One region of the Pseudoalteromonas sp. GW168-MNA-CIBAN-0100 genome, then DNA from elsewhere that is predicted to be linked to it. Evidence: predicted binding sites of a transcription regulator. Region 1 holds the regulator's gene; the other holds the start of a gene.
The links. Region 1 encodes NrdR, which represses ribonucleotide reductase genes. Its sites were predicted from a motif close to AAACACNANATNTNGTGTTT; they were not measured.

Region 1 (8,907 bases):
GTAATTGATGGCGAACTTTGTAACGACGCCGTAAAAATATGCCATGAAAACTTTTTCACGCATGTGCCGTCAATTGATGTGTTTTTACTAGGTTGTGGCTTAGTAGGGCAAGAGCTTATTAATCAGCTTGAGCGCCAGCAAGCGTGGCTTGAAAAACGTAATATTAAACTTAATTTGTATGGTGTTGCTAACTCTCGTCAATTACACCTTGATAGTGAAGGTATTGCTTTTGGTGATTGGCAGCAAAAATTGGCCTCATCTGAGCAGGCGTTTGATTTAAAACTGGTAGAGCAGTTTGTTAAGCAAAATCATTTAGTAAACCCTGTGCTTGTTGATTGTACGTCGTCGGATGCACTTGCTGCGCAGTATGTAGACTTTTTAAATGCAGGTTTTCATGTGGTTGCTGCCAATAAAAAAGCAACAACAAGCTCATACACGTATTACCAAGATTTAATTGCAGCAACGCAAAAGAATAATCGTAAATTTTTATACGAAACAAACGTTGGTGCAGGCTTACCAGTAATCGACAACTTACAGTCGTTATTTGGTGCCGGTGATGAGTTATTAGAGTTTAGCGGTATTTTATCAGGTTCACTTTCGTATATGTTTGGCGCACTTCAAGATGGTTTATCACTTTCTGAGGCAACTATTAAAGCCAAAGAAAGTGGCTTTACTGAGCCAGATCCTCGTGATGATTTATCGGGTACCGATGTCGCACGTAAGTTATTGATCATTGCTCGCGAAGCCGGTATGAAATTAGAGCTAAGCGATATTGAAGTTGAGTCAGTATTACCACCAGGTTTTGCACAAGGTGATAGCGTTGATGAGTTTATGGCAAAACTACCAAGTTTAGATGCTGATTTTAACGACCGTATCAAAAGCGCTGCGAGCGAGGGTAGGGTACTTCGCTATGTAGGCACAATTAAAGAAGGCCACTGTAAAGTAGGTATTGAAGCGGTAGATGCAAAGCATGCGCTTAGTGTCATTCGTGATGGTGAAAACGCACTGGCTATTTTAAGCCAATACTACCAGCCACGTCCGTTTGTAATTCGTGGTTATGGCGCCGGCTCGGAAGTAACAGCCGCGGGTGTATTTGCTGATATTTTAAAAACGTTATCGCGCTAGGAGCTCGTTATGATTGAAGTATATGCTCCGGCGTCTATTGGTAATTTTGCAGTGGGTTTTGATGCACTTGGCGCAGCGCTTGCGCCAATTGATGGCCGTTTGTTAGGTGATGTAGCCGTTGTAAGCGCAGCACCAAGCGACGAATTTATTTGCACAGGCGAGTACGCTCACAAGTTACCAAGTGATGCTAATGAAAATTTAGCGTACCAGTGCTTAGTGCATTTTAGAGCGCATGTTGCGCCTACTATGCCAAGCGTAAAGCTCGAGCTTAAAAAGAACTTACCAATTGGCTCAGGGCTTGGCTCTAGTGCATGTTCGGTCGTGGCTACTTTTGCTGCCCTTGATAAGTTTGCAAAAACTAATTTAAGCCAGGTTGAGCTAATTGAGCTTATGGCTGACTTTGAAGCTGTGGTGAGCGGCGGTCGTCATTACGATAACATCACGCCATGTTATTTAGGTGGTTTGCAGCTAACGGGTGATTTAATTCCTGATAAATCGATTGCACTTCCGGTTGATGAAAACTGGTATTACGTAGCTGCGTTTCCTGGTTTTTCACTTAATACAGCAAAAGCGCGTTCTGTTTTACCAAAAGAGTTGAGCATGCATGCAAGTGTTGAGTTTGCGCAGCGTTTATCGGCATTTAGTAGCTTACTGTTAACTAATCGTTTTGACGATGCGCTAAGCATAATGAAAGATGAAATAGCAGAACCTTACCGCGCACCGCTCATTAAAGGCTTTAGTGAAGCCAAAGCAAGCTTGCCAGCACTGGGCGCTGAAATAGTCAGTATTTCGGGCGCAGGACCAACCTTATTTACTGTGTGTAAAACACTTGAAGCTGCACAGCAATGCGCGCAGTGGTTAGAAACCAATTACATTAACGAGCAAGGCTTTTGCCACATTTGTAAATTAGATAACGACGGCACGCGTCAATTAACAGTTTTATAGGATAGTTAGTCATGCAATTACATAATTTAAAAGATAGCTCACAAAAAGTGTCGTTCGTTGAAGCCGTAAAAACAGGTTTGGGTCGTAACCAAGGTGTATTTTTCCCAGAATCACTGGCCCCACTGTCCGATGTTGATGCATTGCTTGATATGGACTTTGTTACGCGCAGCGGCAAAATATTATCGCACCTAATTGGTGATGAGCTACCAAGCGATACTGTGGCAAAAATGGTTAAAAATGCATTTAACTTTCCCGTTAAGCTGGTGGAAGTTGAAGAGAACACATACTGTTTAGAGCTGTTTCATGGTCCTACACTTGCGTTTAAAGACTTTGGTGGTCGCTTTATGGCAGAGTGTTTAACGCAGTTTAACAAAGACGAGAAAGTAACTATTTTAACAGCAACATCGGGCGATACCGGTGCAGCTGTAGCGCATGCTTTTTACAATAAACCAAATATCGATGTTGTTATTTTATACCCTAAAGGCAAAATTTCACTTGCTCAGCAAAAGCTATTTACTACGCTAGGTAACAATATTCATTGTTACGCAGTTGAGGGCAGCTTTGATGATTGCCAAGAGTTAGTTAAAAATGCCTTTTTAGATGAAGAAGTTAAATCAACACTTGGGCTTAACTCAGCTAATTCAATTAATATTAGCCGTTTAGTTGCTCAGGTTTGTTACTACTTTGAAGCCATTGCACTGCTACCAAAAGAAAAGCGCGCAACAGCGCATATATCAGTGCCAAGTGGTAATTTTGGTAATGTGTGCGCCGCAATGATTGGTGCGGTTATTGGTTTACCTGTTGGCAAATTAAGTGCAACAACAAATCAAAATGATACTGTGCCGCGCTTTATGCTTGATAAAAACTGGACGCCAAACGCAACGCTTGAGTCGCTTTCAAATGCGATGGATGTAAGTAAGCCAAACAATTGGCCGCGTGTACAAACAATGTTAGATAATAACTGGTTTAGCTACGATAATTTTTATTCAACAAGCGTAAACGAGCAAGACACGCAAGCCGTGATGAAAAAAATTCAACAAAATGGCTATGTTGCAGAGCCTCATACTGCTATTGCTTACCAAGGTCTTGTTGAAAATCGTGCACCTGGTGCAGCGGGTATCTTTTTAGCGACAGCTCATCCTGCTAAGTTTAAAGAAAGCGTAGAGGGTATTCTAAATATTGAATTAGGTATGCCAAAACCACTTGCTGATGCACTAGCAAAACCATGCCTAGCAAGCGATATGAACGCCGATTACGACGCGTTACGTACCGAAATGCTCGCTAAATTAGGCTAAGCTAAATTACAAGTAAAAGCGGCTTGAGCCGCTTTTTTTATAACTTTATACGGATGAATACACTTAGTTATATTTACTAATTAAATGTAGTAAATATAATTCATTTAAAATTATTATGGCTTTATAAAAAAATATCATCTTAAAAGAGCTGTGAAATAGTTTCAATCCCTGTTTAAATATCCTCAACTTAAGAGCGTAGGCAAAGAGTCGTTTAAAGCGTACAATAAAGCCTCTAAAAAACACCATACACGTTGCCCTAGGAGACCCCAATGTTAGAACGTAGCATGAATATTTCGGATTTTGATCCAGAGTTATTTGACGCGATAACCAAAGAAACTGCTCGCCAAGAAGAGCATATCGAACTAATCGCTTCAGAAAACTACTGTAGCCCACGCGTACTAGAAGCGCAGGGTTCACAGCTTACAAACAAATACGCAGAAGGTTACCCAGGCAAACGTTATTATGGCGGTTGTGAGCATGTAGATGTTGTTGAGCAATTAGCAATTGACCGTGCTAACGAATTATTTGGTTCTGACTACGCAAACGTACAGCCACATGCTGGTTCGCAAGCAAATGCTGCTGTTTTCCTAGCATTATTAGACGCTGGCGATACTGTATTAGGTATGAGCTTAGCTCATGGTGGTCACTTAACTCACGGTTCTCACGTAAGTTTCTCTGGTAAGCTTTACAATGCAATCCAATACGGACTAGATGAAGCAACGGGCGAAATTGATTACGCACAAGTTGAAGCACTAGCACTTGAGCACAAACCAAAAATGATTATTGGTGGTTTCTCAGCGTACTCAGGTATTGTTGATTGGGCTAAATTCCGTGAAATTGCTGACAAAATCGGTGCTTATCTGTTTGTTGATATGGCTCACGTTGCGGGTTTAATTGCGGCAGGCGTTTACCCAAGCCCTGTTCCTCATGCACACGTTGTAACTACAACTACGCATAAAACACTTGCAGGCCCTCGTGGTGGTTTGATTATTTCTGCATGTGGCGACGAAGCAATCTACAAAAAGCTTAACAGCGCTGTTTTCCCTGGTGGCCAAGGCGGTCCTTTATGTCATGTTATTGCAGCAAAAGCAGTGGCATTTAAAGAAGCACTTCAACCAGAGTTTAAAGTATACCAAACACAAGTTGTTAAAAACGCAAAAGCAATGGTTGCTGTAATGCAAGAGCGCGGCTACAAAATCGTTTCTGACAAAACTGAAAACCACTTATTTTTACTTGATTTAATCGATAAAGATATCACTGGTAAAGATGCAGACGCAGCCCTAGGCAACGCTAACATCACAGTTAATAAAAACTCAGTACCGAACGATCCACGCTCACCATTTGTAACATCTGGTTTGCGTATTGGTTCTCCTGCAATTACTCGTCGTGGTTTTAAAGAAGAAGAATCAAAAGAGCTTGCTGGCTGGATTTGTGACGTACTAGATAACATCACTGATGAATCTGTACAGGCGCAAGTTAAAGAAAAAGTAAAAGCAATTTGTGCAAAATTACCTGTATACGCTTAATTGCATAAGCGGCAGTAATTTAGAGCACATAAGCTAGGGGCCTGTTTATCTTTCGAGGTTTAATTTGCAGTAGTATGTTTGGCTTTTAAGCAAGGCAGAGTCTATGTAGTGTGGTTACTCCACACAAATAGGCGATAACGCAGCATAAATGCCAAACATGCACTGCCCTCGGGTTCGTTCTAGGGGCGATTTACTCTTTGTTGCTCGATTTTTACTTAGCCCACTAGGTTACAAATCTCGAGCCGCGATTAAATCACCCCTAGATAGAACAAATTTAATCCTGAAAGGTCAACAGGCCCTATTTTTTTGCTAAGATAAAAGACCGCTATTTAGCGGTCTTTTTTGTTTTAAAACGGAAGTACCGAGCTATGCATTGTCCATTTTGTACCGCAAAAGATACTAAAGTTATTGACTCACGCCTTGTTGGCGGAGGCCATCAAGTTCGCAGGCGTCGTGAGTGTAACGACTGCCACGAGCGCTTTACTACATTTGAAGGCGCTGAACTGGTTATGCCTCGTGTTATTAAACAAGACGGCAGCCGCGAACCATTTAACGAAGATAAATTATTAAATGGCTTAAATCGCGCACTCGAAAAACGCCCAGTGAGCACCGAGCAAGTAGACGAAGTAGTGAATATAATAAAATCGCAACTACGCGCAACGGGTGAGCGAGAAATTTCAAGCCATTTGGTGGGTGAATACATTATGGAAGCCCTCAAAAAGCTCGATAAAGTAGCGTACGTAAGATTTGCCTCTGTTTATCGCTCGTTTGAAGATATACGCGAATTTGGCGAAGAAATTGCCCGCTTAGGGGAGTAACAATGCAAAGCCAAACTACTTTTACCGAACATGATGAAATGTATATGGCACGCGCCATAGAACTTGCCAAAAAAGGCCGGTTTACTACCACGCCTAACCCTAATGTTGGCTGTGTATTAGTTAAAAATAATCAAATAATTGGTGAGGGTTTTCATCAATTAGCAGGTCAAGGCCATGCAGAAGTAAATGCACTGGCAATAGCTGGCAATAATGCACAAGGTGCAACGGCTTATGTAACGCTTGAACCGTGTAGTCATTATGGGCGTACGCCACCGTGTGCTGAAGGTTTAAAAAAGGCGGGCGTTGTAAAAGTAATTGCCGCTATGGTTGATACAAACCCACAAGTTGCAGGCAAAGGCCTTAAAATACTGAGCGATGCAGGTATTGAAGTTGCTTATGGATTACTTGAATCACAAGCTCGCGCACTTAACGTTGGCTTTTTTAAGCGAATGGAACAAGGCTTACCTTATGTGACCTGTAAAATGGCAGCAAGCATAGATGGTAAAACAGCGCTTAAAAATGGGCAAAGTAAGTGGATAACAAGTCCCGCTGCTCGCCAAGACGTACAATTATACCGAGCGCAAAGCTGCGCTATTTTAACCGGTGCCGATACCGTGTTAGTAGACGATGCTAAACTTAATGTGCGACTAAGCGAGTTGCCTTGCACGCTACCTACCGATTTACCGCTTCGCCAGCCCGTGCGTGTTATAATTGACTCACAGAATCGCTTAACGCCCAACCTTGCTTTATTTAAAATCCAAAGTGATGTAATAATATTTACGACTAAGGTTGATAAATCACTGCAATGGCCGCATTTTGTAAAGCATATTGAAGTAAGTGAAAGTAACGGCAAAGTTGATTTACAGGCTGTTTTAGAAAAGCTTGGGCAACTGCAGTTTAATAATGTTTGGCTTGAGAGCGGAGCAACACTTGCTGGTAAAATGACAGAACTTGATTTAGTTGACGAGTTTGTTTTTTATTTGGCGCCTAAATTAATGGGCCATGATGCAAAAAGTTTAGTTAATTTTCCTGAATTGACGAGTATGCAAAACACCGTTGATTTAACATTTAATGAATGTGCGCGCATTGGTGACGATTTACGTATCACCGCGTTAAAAACTCATTAAAATCACTTAATAAAAAAGAGTAGCGCTATGTTTACTGGGATAATAGAAGCCACAGGCAAAATTGCTTTATTACAAAAAAAACAAGGCGACTTAGCCATTCGTATCCAAAGTGCTGACCTTGATATGGAAGACGTAAAGCTAGGCGACAGCATTGCAACCAATGGCGTTTGCTTAACCGTAGTTGATAAACATATTGACGGTTTTAGTGCTGATTTATCTAACGAGACGATTGGTTTAACCGGTTTTGCTCACTATGCTTTAGGGCAAACGGTTAATCTTGAAAAAGCCATGCAACCTGTTTCGCGTTTGGGCGGTCATTTAGTATCTGGCCATGTTGATGGCATAGCAACTATCACAAGCATTACAGCAAACGCTCGAGCAACAGAATATTGGCTTACAACTGACGAAAATTTAATGAAATACATTCCGTACAAAGGTTCGGTATGTATTGATGGTATAAGCCTGACAGTAAACGCTGTAGAAGGTAATAAATTCAAATTAACAATTGTCCCACATACGAGTGAGCAAACCACAATTGCTCACTTTAAAGTAGGCACTCAAGTTAATTTAGAAGTCGATCAAATTGCACGTTATTTAGAGCGCCTTATAAAAGGTGCAGAGCAACCAACGGGCTCTGATATTTCGATGAGCTTACTCGCTAAAGCGGGTTTTATTAAATAACGAAACTGATAACTTACACGAGCAAATTTATGAATTTACACAGCGCACAAGAAATCATCGACGATATTAAAGCCGGTAAAATGGTTATTTTAATGGATGATGAAGATAGAGAGAATGAAGGCGATTTAATTATTGCCGCAGAGCATATTAGCGCACAAGCTATTAATTTTATGGCGACTCATGGCCGTGGTTTAATTTGTTTAACTATGACGCAAGAGCGTTGTGAGCAACTTGATTTACCGTTAATGGTTAAAAATAATGGTGCTGCATTTTCGACTAACTTTACAATGTCGATAGAAGCATCAAAGGGTGTTACTACAGGTATTTCAGCAGCAGATAGAGCGCGTACAGTGCAAGCGGCTATAGCTAAAGGCGCAGTACCAAGTGATATCGTGCAGCCTGGTCATATTTTTCCAATTATGGCACAACCTGGCGGCGTATTAACTCGCGCAGGACATACTGAAGCTGGCTGTGATTTAGCGCGTTTAGCTGGGCTTGAAGCATCATCTGTTATTGTTGAAATACTTAATGCCGATGGCACCATGGCGCGTCGCCCTGATTTAGAAGTTTTTGCGAAAGAGCATGATATTAAAATTGGTACTATTGCTGATTTAATCGAATACCGTAACTTAAATGAAACAACAATTGAGCAAGTTGCAAAATGTAAGTTACCAACTATTCACGGTGAATTTGATTTAGTTACTTACAAAGACACAATTGACGGCCAATTACATTACGTATTGCTTAAAGGCGATATAAAAGAGCAAGAACCGACAAATGTACGTGTACATTTGCAAAGTACCTTTAACGATATCCTACTTTCAGATAGAAGTGCTGACCGTAGTTGGGGCCTTTCAGAAGCAATGGCTTATATCGCTAAAAATGAAGGTGCTTTAGTTATTTTAGGTAAGCAAGAAAGCACTGAAGAATTAGAGGCAACTGTAAAAGCATTCGCAGCAGCTGATGCTGGCGAAAGCGTTACGCCTCGTAAATTCAAAGGTACATCTCGTACTGTTGGCGTAGGCTCGCAAATACTTGCAGATCTTGGAATTAAACAAATGCGATTAATGAGTCGCCCTAAAAAGTACCATGCACTTTCGGGCTTTCATTTAGAAGTTGTTGATTATGTTGAGCCACAATAAGCATCACGCTTAAACTAGGCTATTATTTTATTTTTATGGTATGATGCGCAGCAATTTTTGCGCAATCGCAACCGCTTGAACTTATTTTTAGGGTTATCAAATGAAAATTATTGAAGGTAGTAAGTACGCTCCTGGCAAAAAGTTTGCCATTGTCATTTCTCGTTTTAATGACTTTATCGGTAGCAGCCTCCTTGCAGGTGCTGTTGATGAGCTAAAACGCACTGGTGGCGTATCTGATGACGACATTA
Region 2 (8,907 bases), on a different contig from region 1:
CGCAATAATACTTAATCATTTTGCGGGGCTAAACGTGTCGCTACTTGCGTTAAAAAATTCTCATTTAGAACAACTAAATAGCGAATTTTTTGCCTAGCTATCAACACGTTTTTCCACCCTCAAAATAGATCTCTTAATTAAGCGAATTGGTATGAGTATAATTTCACACCCTATTAATTTTTTTCAACAACATTAAAAAAAGCGGCCAAGGCCGCTTTTTCAATATCAATTATTCTGAAGGAGGATTATCATCCGCTACTTCATCAATAACCGTATCTACTGTTTCAACGTCTTCAATATCAATTAAGTCACTTTCTGTAACTTCAATCTCTTCTATACGTTGTAAACCAACTACTTGCTCTCCGTCAATAGTTCTGATCAAAATAACACCTTGTGTGTTACGTCCAACCGTTGAAACTTCATTAACGCGAGTTCGTACTAAGGTACCACGATTCGAAATAATCATTATTTCATCGTTGTCATCAACTTGCACAGCACCAACAACAGCGCCGTTACGTTCACTCACCTTAATTGATACAACACCTTGTGTTGCACGACTCTTAGATGGGTAATCTTCAAGTTGTGTACGCTTACCGTAACCATTTTCAGTTACCGTTAGAATAGCACCGTCAGTTTTTGGTACAATTAACGATACTACGCGTTGCTCGTCTGGCATTTTAATACCACGAACACCTGTAGCAGTACGACCCATTGGGCGAACACCTTTGAAGCGAATCTCAGGGTTACCTTCTTCGTCTAATACTGGGTTACCGTTTTCATCAACAACTGTTGTTTCTTCAGCTTCTTTGAACCGTACAACTTTACCTGCATCAGTGAACAACATAATTTCGTTGCTACCATCGGTAATATCAACACCAATCAAGCTATCGCCATCATTTAAGTTAACAGCAATAATACCGCTTGCACGTTGACGACTGTAAGCCGTTAATGGTGTTTTCTTAACTGTACCGAATGCAGTTGCCATAAAGATATATTTATCTTCTGCGTACTCGCGTACTGGCAATATAGCAGTAATACGTTCATCAGCTTCAAGTGGTAACAAGTTAACAATTGGCTTACCGCGCGCTGCACGACTTGCTAGTGGTAACTGATACACTTTAAGCCAATATAAACGACCGGCCGTAGAGAAACATAAAATAGTATCGTGTGTATTTGCAACTAACAGACGTTCAATGAAATCTTCATCTTTCATCTTCGTTGCTGACTTACCTTTACCACCACGACGCTGTGCTTCGTAATCAGACAATGCCTGATACTTCACATACCCTTCGTGAGAAAGCGTTACAACAACGTTTTCTTCGGTAATTAAGTCTTCAAGGCTGATATCGTGAGCCGCTGCATTGATCTCAGTACGACGTTCGTCGCCATACTGCGCTTTAATTTCAACTAGTTCGTCACGAATAACTTCCATTAAACGCTCAGGTGTTGCCAAAATATAAAGTAGCTCAGCAATTAACTCTAATAACGCTTGATATTCAGTTAAGATTTTTTCGTGTTCAAGACCAGTAAGCTTGTGTAAACGCAAATCTAGAATTGCTTGAGCTTGTTGCTCAGAAATATAGTATTGACCGTCGCGAATACCTAAATCATCAGCAAGCCAATCTGGACGGGCTACATTATCTTCGCCTGCTTTTTCAAGCATACCTTGTACATGACCTAATTCCCACGGACGTGCAGTTAAAGCAATTTTAGCTTCAGCAGGTGTAGGTGATTTACGAATAAGCTCGATAATTGGGTCAATGTTTGCAAGCGCAATTGCTAAACCTTCAAGCGTATGAGCACGGTCACGCGCTTTGCGTAAATCAAACACGGTACGGCGAGTTACTACTTCACGGCGGTGAATAATAAACTCTTCAAGCATTTCTTTTAGATTAAAACACTTAGGTTGGTTGTTAATTAATGCAACCATATTCATACCAAACACAGTTTGTAACTGAGTTTGTGAATACAAGTTATTTAAAATAACTTCGCCTACATCACCACGTTTAATTTCAATAACGATACGCATACCGTCTTTATCTGATTCATCACGTAGTGCACTAATACCTTCAATTTTCTTATCTTTAACAAGCTCAGCAATTTTTTCAATTAAACGGGCTTTATTAACTTGATAAGGAATTTCGTGAACGATGATTGTTTCACGGCCTGTTTTTTCATCGGTTTCGACGTCGGCGCGTGCACGCATGTACACTTTACCACGGCCAGTTAAATAGGCTTGTTCAATGCCTTTTTTACCGTTGATAATTGCAGCCGTAGGGAAATCAGGACCAGGGATATAATCCATTAACTCTAAAATAGTTAAATCAGGATTTTGAATAAGTGCCAAACAACCGTTCACAACTTCAGTTAAGTTATGTGGTGGTATATTTGTAGCCATACCTACTGCAATACCCGACGAACCATTCACTAATAAATTAGGGACTTTCGTAGGTAACACGTCAGGGATGAACTCAGTGCCATCGTAGTTAGGAACGAAATCAACCGTTTCTTTTTCAAGATCGGCTAATAACTCATGCGACATTTTTGCCATACGTACTTCTGTATAACGCATTGCCGCTGCTGAATCACCATCAACCGAACCGAAGTTACCTTGGCCATCTACAAGCATATAACGTAGTGAGAATGGCTGAGCCATACGAACTATCGTGTCATAAACTGCACTGTCGCCGTGTGGATGGTATTTACCGATTACGTCACCGACCACACGGGCCGATTTTTTGTAAGGCTTGTTCCAGTCATTACTAAGCTCGTTCATTGCAAACAAAACGCGGCGATGAACAGGTTTTAAGCCGTCACGTACGTCTGGTAATGCACGTCCTACTATTACGCTCATTGCGTAATCTAAGTAGGAGTTTTTTAACTCGTCTTCAATATTGACTGGCAGAATTTCATTGGCGAGATCAGTCATTTGATATCACATTCCTTCAGTATCAGCTCTCAACAACCCGGTATTGGGTATTAAGAGTATTGTTATTATTTCTAACAGCCATGCTATCACAATTAATTTTAATTTACAGGCGCAAAACTTTGCGATTTATCAATTTAGCCCTATATAATGGCCTCAGATTGACGAGGAAGTATTTTATGACCGAACATCAAAATGTAGATCACGCAGAAATAGCAAAATTTGAAGCCATCGCTGAGCGTTGGTGGGACCTAGACGGAGAATTCAAACCTCTTCACGAAATTAACCCGTTACGTTTAGACTTTATAGCAAACAAAACGCAAGGCTTATTCGATAAAGAAACACTCGACGTTGGCTGTGGCGGCGGTATTTTAAGCCAAAGCATGGCGCGTATGGGTGCAAAAGTAACTGGCATCGATATGGGCCAAGAACCTTTAACTGTTGCTAAGTTGCACAGTTTAGAAACTGGCGTAAATGTAGATTATATAAAAGTGCCTGCAGAAGAGTTTGCAACACAGTACCCTGAGCGCTTTGATGTAATAACGTGTATGGAAATGCTTGAGCACGTTCCCGACCCAGCATCTATCATTCATGCTGTAGCTGCACTTGCCAAACCAGGCGCGGACGTGTTTTTTTCAACCCTGAACAAAACACCTAAAGCATATTTATACGCGATTGTTGGCGCTGAAAAACTCTTAAAAATGGTGCCTGAAGGTACACACGACCATAAAAAGTTTATAAAGCCTGCACAACTTATTGCATGGGCAGAGCAAGCCGGTTTAAAAGTTCGTGCAAGCACAGGGCTTTCTTATAACCCACTATCAAAGCAATATACGCTCAATAGTGACGTTAGCGTAAATTACATACTTTATTTTGAGAAGTTAGCTTAATGGCTAACTCTCAAGCCCCCCTACCCCTTATTGAGTACGATGCATTTTTATTTGATTTAGACGGCACCCTACTCGACACCGCTGATGATTTAGGTGCCGCTTTAAACGCAGTTCTTATTAGCAATAAAATAGAACCTGTTAGTAGTGATATATACCGTCCTGCGGCATCTAACGGCGCAGGCGCATTATTAGAGGCTGGTTTTAAAGAATTATGGGCTAAACAACCCCAAAGCGAGCTTATAAAGCAATTAGTTGACGAGTACGCCACAAACATAGCAAATCACACACGTTGCTTCAGCGGAGTTGAATCGTTACTTATCGCCCTTGATCAGAAAAAGATCAAATGGGGGATCATGACTAATAAACCAGGGTTTTTAACCGATCCTTTAGTGGCAGCTATTCCCGCATTAAAAAATGTCAGTGTAGTAATAAGTGGCGACACATTAGCTGAAGCTAAGCCATCACCTTTACCACTGCTACATTGTGCAAAGCTTATGCAGGTAGAACCAAGCCGTTGTTTATACATTGGTGATGCACAGCGTGACATACAAGCAGGCAAAGCGGCAGGTATGCATACCGCAACGGCACTTTGGGGTTACATCCCAAGTATTGATGAAGCCAACAGCTGGAATGCTGATTTTAACTGGCAAAGCCCAATTGATGGTTTTAACCATATATAGTGCTATTTTAATTATCAAACACTATATGCTGTGGTTTTGTTAGCTTTCACACAAAGCTTGCTGATAAAAAAAGCAGTCAGAATTTATTTTTAAAATGCGTAAATTTAGCAGATCACTAATTGATTTTTGCATATTTCAACTTAATTGATTGTTCGAAGGTGAGTCTCTACTAACACAAATGCGTTATCCTAAAGTTATCCACAAACAGGGGCAATTATGTCCCTTGCAAAACAACTCAGACCACATTAAAGTTTTATTAACACTTTGATGGAATTGATATTTCAACTAGGTGGAGGGGCTAACATCATACCCAAGGTTTGAATATGATGTTAGCAAAGACACTTGCTAAAATTTTAGGAAAGCGCCCAAGTGTGGAAGTTTGAGCGTAACTGATTCTTATATTGTCGGCAAGTGACTAACTCAGATTTAGGATAACTAAAGTTGAAACTCAATATTTCTATAGAAATTTCAGAGAGTGTAATAATGATTGTTTTTAAAATTATTACACTGGGTAGTTTGCTCGTAGTATAAATTTAAATGGGCTAATTTTTAGCCCATTTTTATATCTTACATTCCAGTATAACTATATCTGAAAAACTTACCTTGCCTCAATCTTATATATTACAACCATATACCCTGTACAAAAATTCGATTCAACCATATATAGTGCTATGTTAATTAATAAACACTATATATTGTGATTGAGTCAATTTTCACGCAAAGCCTGATGATAAAAAAAGCAGTCAAAATTTATTTTTAAAATACGCAAATTTAGTAGATCATTAGTTGATTTTTGCATATTTCATCTTAAATGATTGTTCGAAGGTGAGTGTCTACTAACACAAAGGCTATATCTCCTCATTATCAGATAATAGACACAATTCTACCTCTTGCAAAACAACTCAGACCACACTATCTTGTGATCATTAAATTGAACAGCACCAGATATTGTGGCCAAATGTTATTCAATTAAATTCTCCAATTTAATTAAATTTATACAAAACGAGTATCTACCTTGCTTCGGCGAGGCATAAACATTGGTCAAAATACATAATTCCCAAGGAATACAGGCAAATCTATGAACCAACAGTTATCTGTAAGCAAACGTGATGGGCGCAAAGAGCCTCTTGATCTGGATAAGATCCATCGCGTTATTGAATGGGCCGCCGAAGGTTTAAGCAACGTTTCGGTTTCGCAAGTTGAATTAAAATCGCACATTCAGTTTTACGACGGTATTCGTACTAAAGACATTCACGAAACCATCATTAAAGCAGCAGCGGATCAGATTTCAAAAGAATCGCCTGATTATCAATACTTAGCTGCACGTTTAGCTGTATTCCATTTACGTAAAAAAGCGTACGGTCAATTTGAGCCACCACGTTTATTTGACCACGTAACAAAAATGGTTGGCGATAAACGCTACGATGCTCACTTATTAGTAGATTACACAGAACAAGAATTAGACGAGCTTGATGCATATCTTGATCATTCTCGCGATCTTAACTTTAGCTACGCGGCTGTAAAACAGCTTGAAGGTAAGTATCTCGTTCAAAACCGTGTATCGGGTGAAATCTACGAAAGTGCACAGTTTTTATATATTTTAGTAGCAGCGAGCTTATTCTCTGACTACCCACGTGAAACACGCGTTTCTTACATTAAGCGCTTTTACGACGCAGTATCGTTATTTAAAATATCTCTACCAACGCCAATTATGTCGGGTGTACGTACACCTACTCGCCAGTTTAGCTCGTGTGTATTAATTGAATGTGGCGACAGCCTTGATTCAATCAATGCAACGTCGTCAGCTATTGTTAAATATGTTTCACAGCGTGCAGGTATTGGTATTAACGCTGGTCGTATTCGTGCGCTAGGTAGCCATATTCGTAACGGCGAAGCGTACCACACAGGTTGTATTCCTTTTTATAAGCACTTTCAAACAGCTGTTAAAAGTTGTTCGCAAGGTGGTGTACGTGGCGGCGCTGCAACATTATTCTACCCGCTTTGGCATTTAGAAGTAGAAAACCTACTTGTACTTAAAAATAACCGTGGTGTAGACGACAACCGTGTTCGTCACCTAGATTACGGCGTACAGTTTAATAAACTAATGTACTCTCGTTTAATTAAAGACGACTACATTACGTTATTTAGCCCATCAGATGTGCCAGGCCTTTACGATGCATTTTTTGAAGATCAAGCTGAGTTTGACGCGCTTTACGTAAAATACGAACAAGACGAATCGATTCGTAAAAAACGCATTAAAGCGATTGAGCTTTTCTCTATGTTTGCGCAAGAGCGTGCAAGTACAGGTCGTATTTATTTACAAAATGTGGATCACTGTAATACACACAGCCCGTTCATTGCTAAAGTTGCGCCTATTCGCCAATCTAACTTATGTTTAGAAATTGCATTGCCAACTAAGCCACTTAATAACGTAAATGACGAAGAAGGCGAAATTGCCCTTTGTACACTGTCTGCGTTTAACTTAGGTGCAATAGAATCACTTGATGAGCTCGAAGAGCTAGCTGAACTTGCAGTACGCGCACTTGATAACTTACTTGATTTCCAAGACTACCCAGTACCGGCTGCTAAAAATGCAACTATGGGTCGTCGAACGTTAGGTATAGGCGTGATTAACTACGCATACTACCTAGCTAAAAACGGTAAACGTTATTCAGATGGCAGCGCAAATGCATTAACACATAAAACCTTTGAAGCGATTCAATACTACTTGATGAAAGCATCAAACGAGCTTGCTAAAGAGCGTGGCGCCTGTCCTAAGTTTAACGAAACAACGTATTCACAAGGCATTATGCCAACAGATACGTACAAACGTGATTTAGATAAAATTTGTGATGAGCCACTTCATCTTGATTGGGATACACTACGTGCAAATATTAAAGAGCACGGTATGCGTAACTCAACACTAAGTGCGTTAATGCCATCAGAAACATCGTCGCAAATCTCTAATGCAACAAATGGTATTGAACCACCACGTGGACATATTAGCGTTAAAGCAAGTAAAGACGGTATTTTAAAGCAAGTTGTTCCTGAGTATGAGCGTTTAAAAGATCAATACGAGCTACTGTGGGACATTCCATCAAACGATGGTTACTTGCAGCTTGTTGGTATAATGCAAAAATTTGTAGACCAAACAATCTCTGCAAATACAAATTATGATCCAAACAAGTTCGAAGGCGGTAAAGTACCTATGCAAGTCTTATTAAAAGACTTACTAAGCGCGTACAAACTAGGTGTTAAAACCTTGTACTACCACAATACTCGTGATGGTGCCTCAGATATGCAAGAAGATACTCCAGAAGTGGAAGATGATGATTGTGAAGGCGGCGCGTGTAAAATATAACTGCTGATTTTTATTTTAAGCGGGCATTTAGCCCGCTTTTTCTGATAGTTTTTTGAGTGATAAACATGTCTTATACTACTTTTAGCCGAAACCATAATAACCAAATGCAAGAGCCAATGTTTTTTGGCCAAACTGTAAACGTATCTCGTTACGACCAACAAAAATACCCAATTTTTGAAAAATTAATCGAGAAGCAACTGTCTTTCTTTTGGCGTCCTGAGGAAGTAGATGTAAGTAAAGACCGTTTAGACTTTCAAGCGTTACCCGATCACGAAAAGCATATATTTTTAAGTAACTTAAAATACCAAACTTTGCTTGATAGCGTACAAGGCCGTTCGCCAAACGTTGCCCTACTCCCTATTGTATCGCTACCAGAGCTTGAAACATGGATAGAAACGTGGGCGTTCAGTGAAACAATTCACAGCCGCTCATACACGCATATTATCCGTAACGTAACACAAGCACCTGAACTTATTTTTGATGACATTGTTAGCAACGATAAAATTAGCGAACGTGCTGATGCCGTAACTAAATACTACGATGACTTAATTAACTCTGTATCGCTTTACAACTTATACGGTGAAGGCAAACACGAGATTAACGGTAAAACTGTTATCGTGAATTTGTTTGAGCTTAAAAAGAAACTTTACCTGGCTATGATGTCGGTAAATATTCTTGAAGCGATTCGCTTTTACGTAAGCTTTGCATGTTCGTTTGCGTTTGCTGAGCGTGAACTAATGGAAGGTAACGCTAAAATCATCAAGCTTATTGCGCGCGATGAAGCACTTCACCTTTCGGGTACTCAGCATATTTTAAACATTATGCAAGACGGTAAAGACGACCCTGAAATGGCGATTGTTGCAGCTCAGTGCCGCGACGAAGCGATTAAAATGTTTGTTGATGCTGCAGAGCAAGAAAAAGAGTGGGCTGAGTATTTATTTAAAGATGGTTCAATGATTGGCTTAAATAAGCATATTTTATGTCAGTACGTTGAATACATTACTAATGCACGTATGACTGCCATTGGCTTGCCAGCACAGTTTGAAAATA

Region 2: the regulator NrdR is predicted to act here: its motif matches at 5,433-5,452, upstream of nrdA (class 1a ribonucleoside-diphosphate reductase subunit alpha).

Annotation. Positions count from the first base shown of each region.
Region 1 covers NZ_JBEOOL010000028.1:34,538-43,444, forward strand. The annotation lists gene thrA (bifunctional aspartate kinase/homoserine dehydrogenase I) at 1-1,125, shown strand, start outside; gene thrB (homoserine kinase) at 1,135-2,070, shown strand; gene thrC (threonine synthase) at 2,082-3,365, shown strand; gene glyA (serine hydroxymethyltransferase) at 3,635-4,891, shown strand; gene nrdR (transcriptional regulator NrdR) at 5,260-5,709, shown strand; gene ribD (bifunctional diaminohydroxyphosphoribosylaminopyrimidine deaminase/5-amino-6-(5-phosphoribosylamino)uracil reductase RibD) at 5,712-6,836, shown strand; gene AAEY62_RS16000 (riboflavin synthase) at 6,864-7,517, shown strand; gene ribBA (bifunctional 3,4-dihydroxy-2-butanone-4-phosphate synthase/GTP cyclohydrolase II) at 7,547-8,659, shown strand; gene ribH (6,7-dimethyl-8-ribityllumazine synthase) at 8,760-8,907, shown strand, end outside.
Region 2 covers NZ_JBEOOL010000021.1:50,441-59,347, reverse strand. The annotation lists gene gyrA (DNA topoisomerase (ATP-hydrolyzing) subunit A) at 230-2,929, opposite strand; gene ubiG (bifunctional 2-polyprenyl-6-hydroxyphenol methylase/3-demethylubiquinol 3-O-methyltransferase UbiG) at 3,106-3,816, shown strand; gene AAEY62_RS13765 (HAD family hydrolase) at 3,816-4,496, shown strand; gene nrdA (class 1a ribonucleoside-diphosphate reductase subunit alpha) at 5,575-7,857, shown strand; gene nrdB (class Ia ribonucleoside-diphosphate reductase subunit beta) at 7,923-8,907, shown strand, end outside.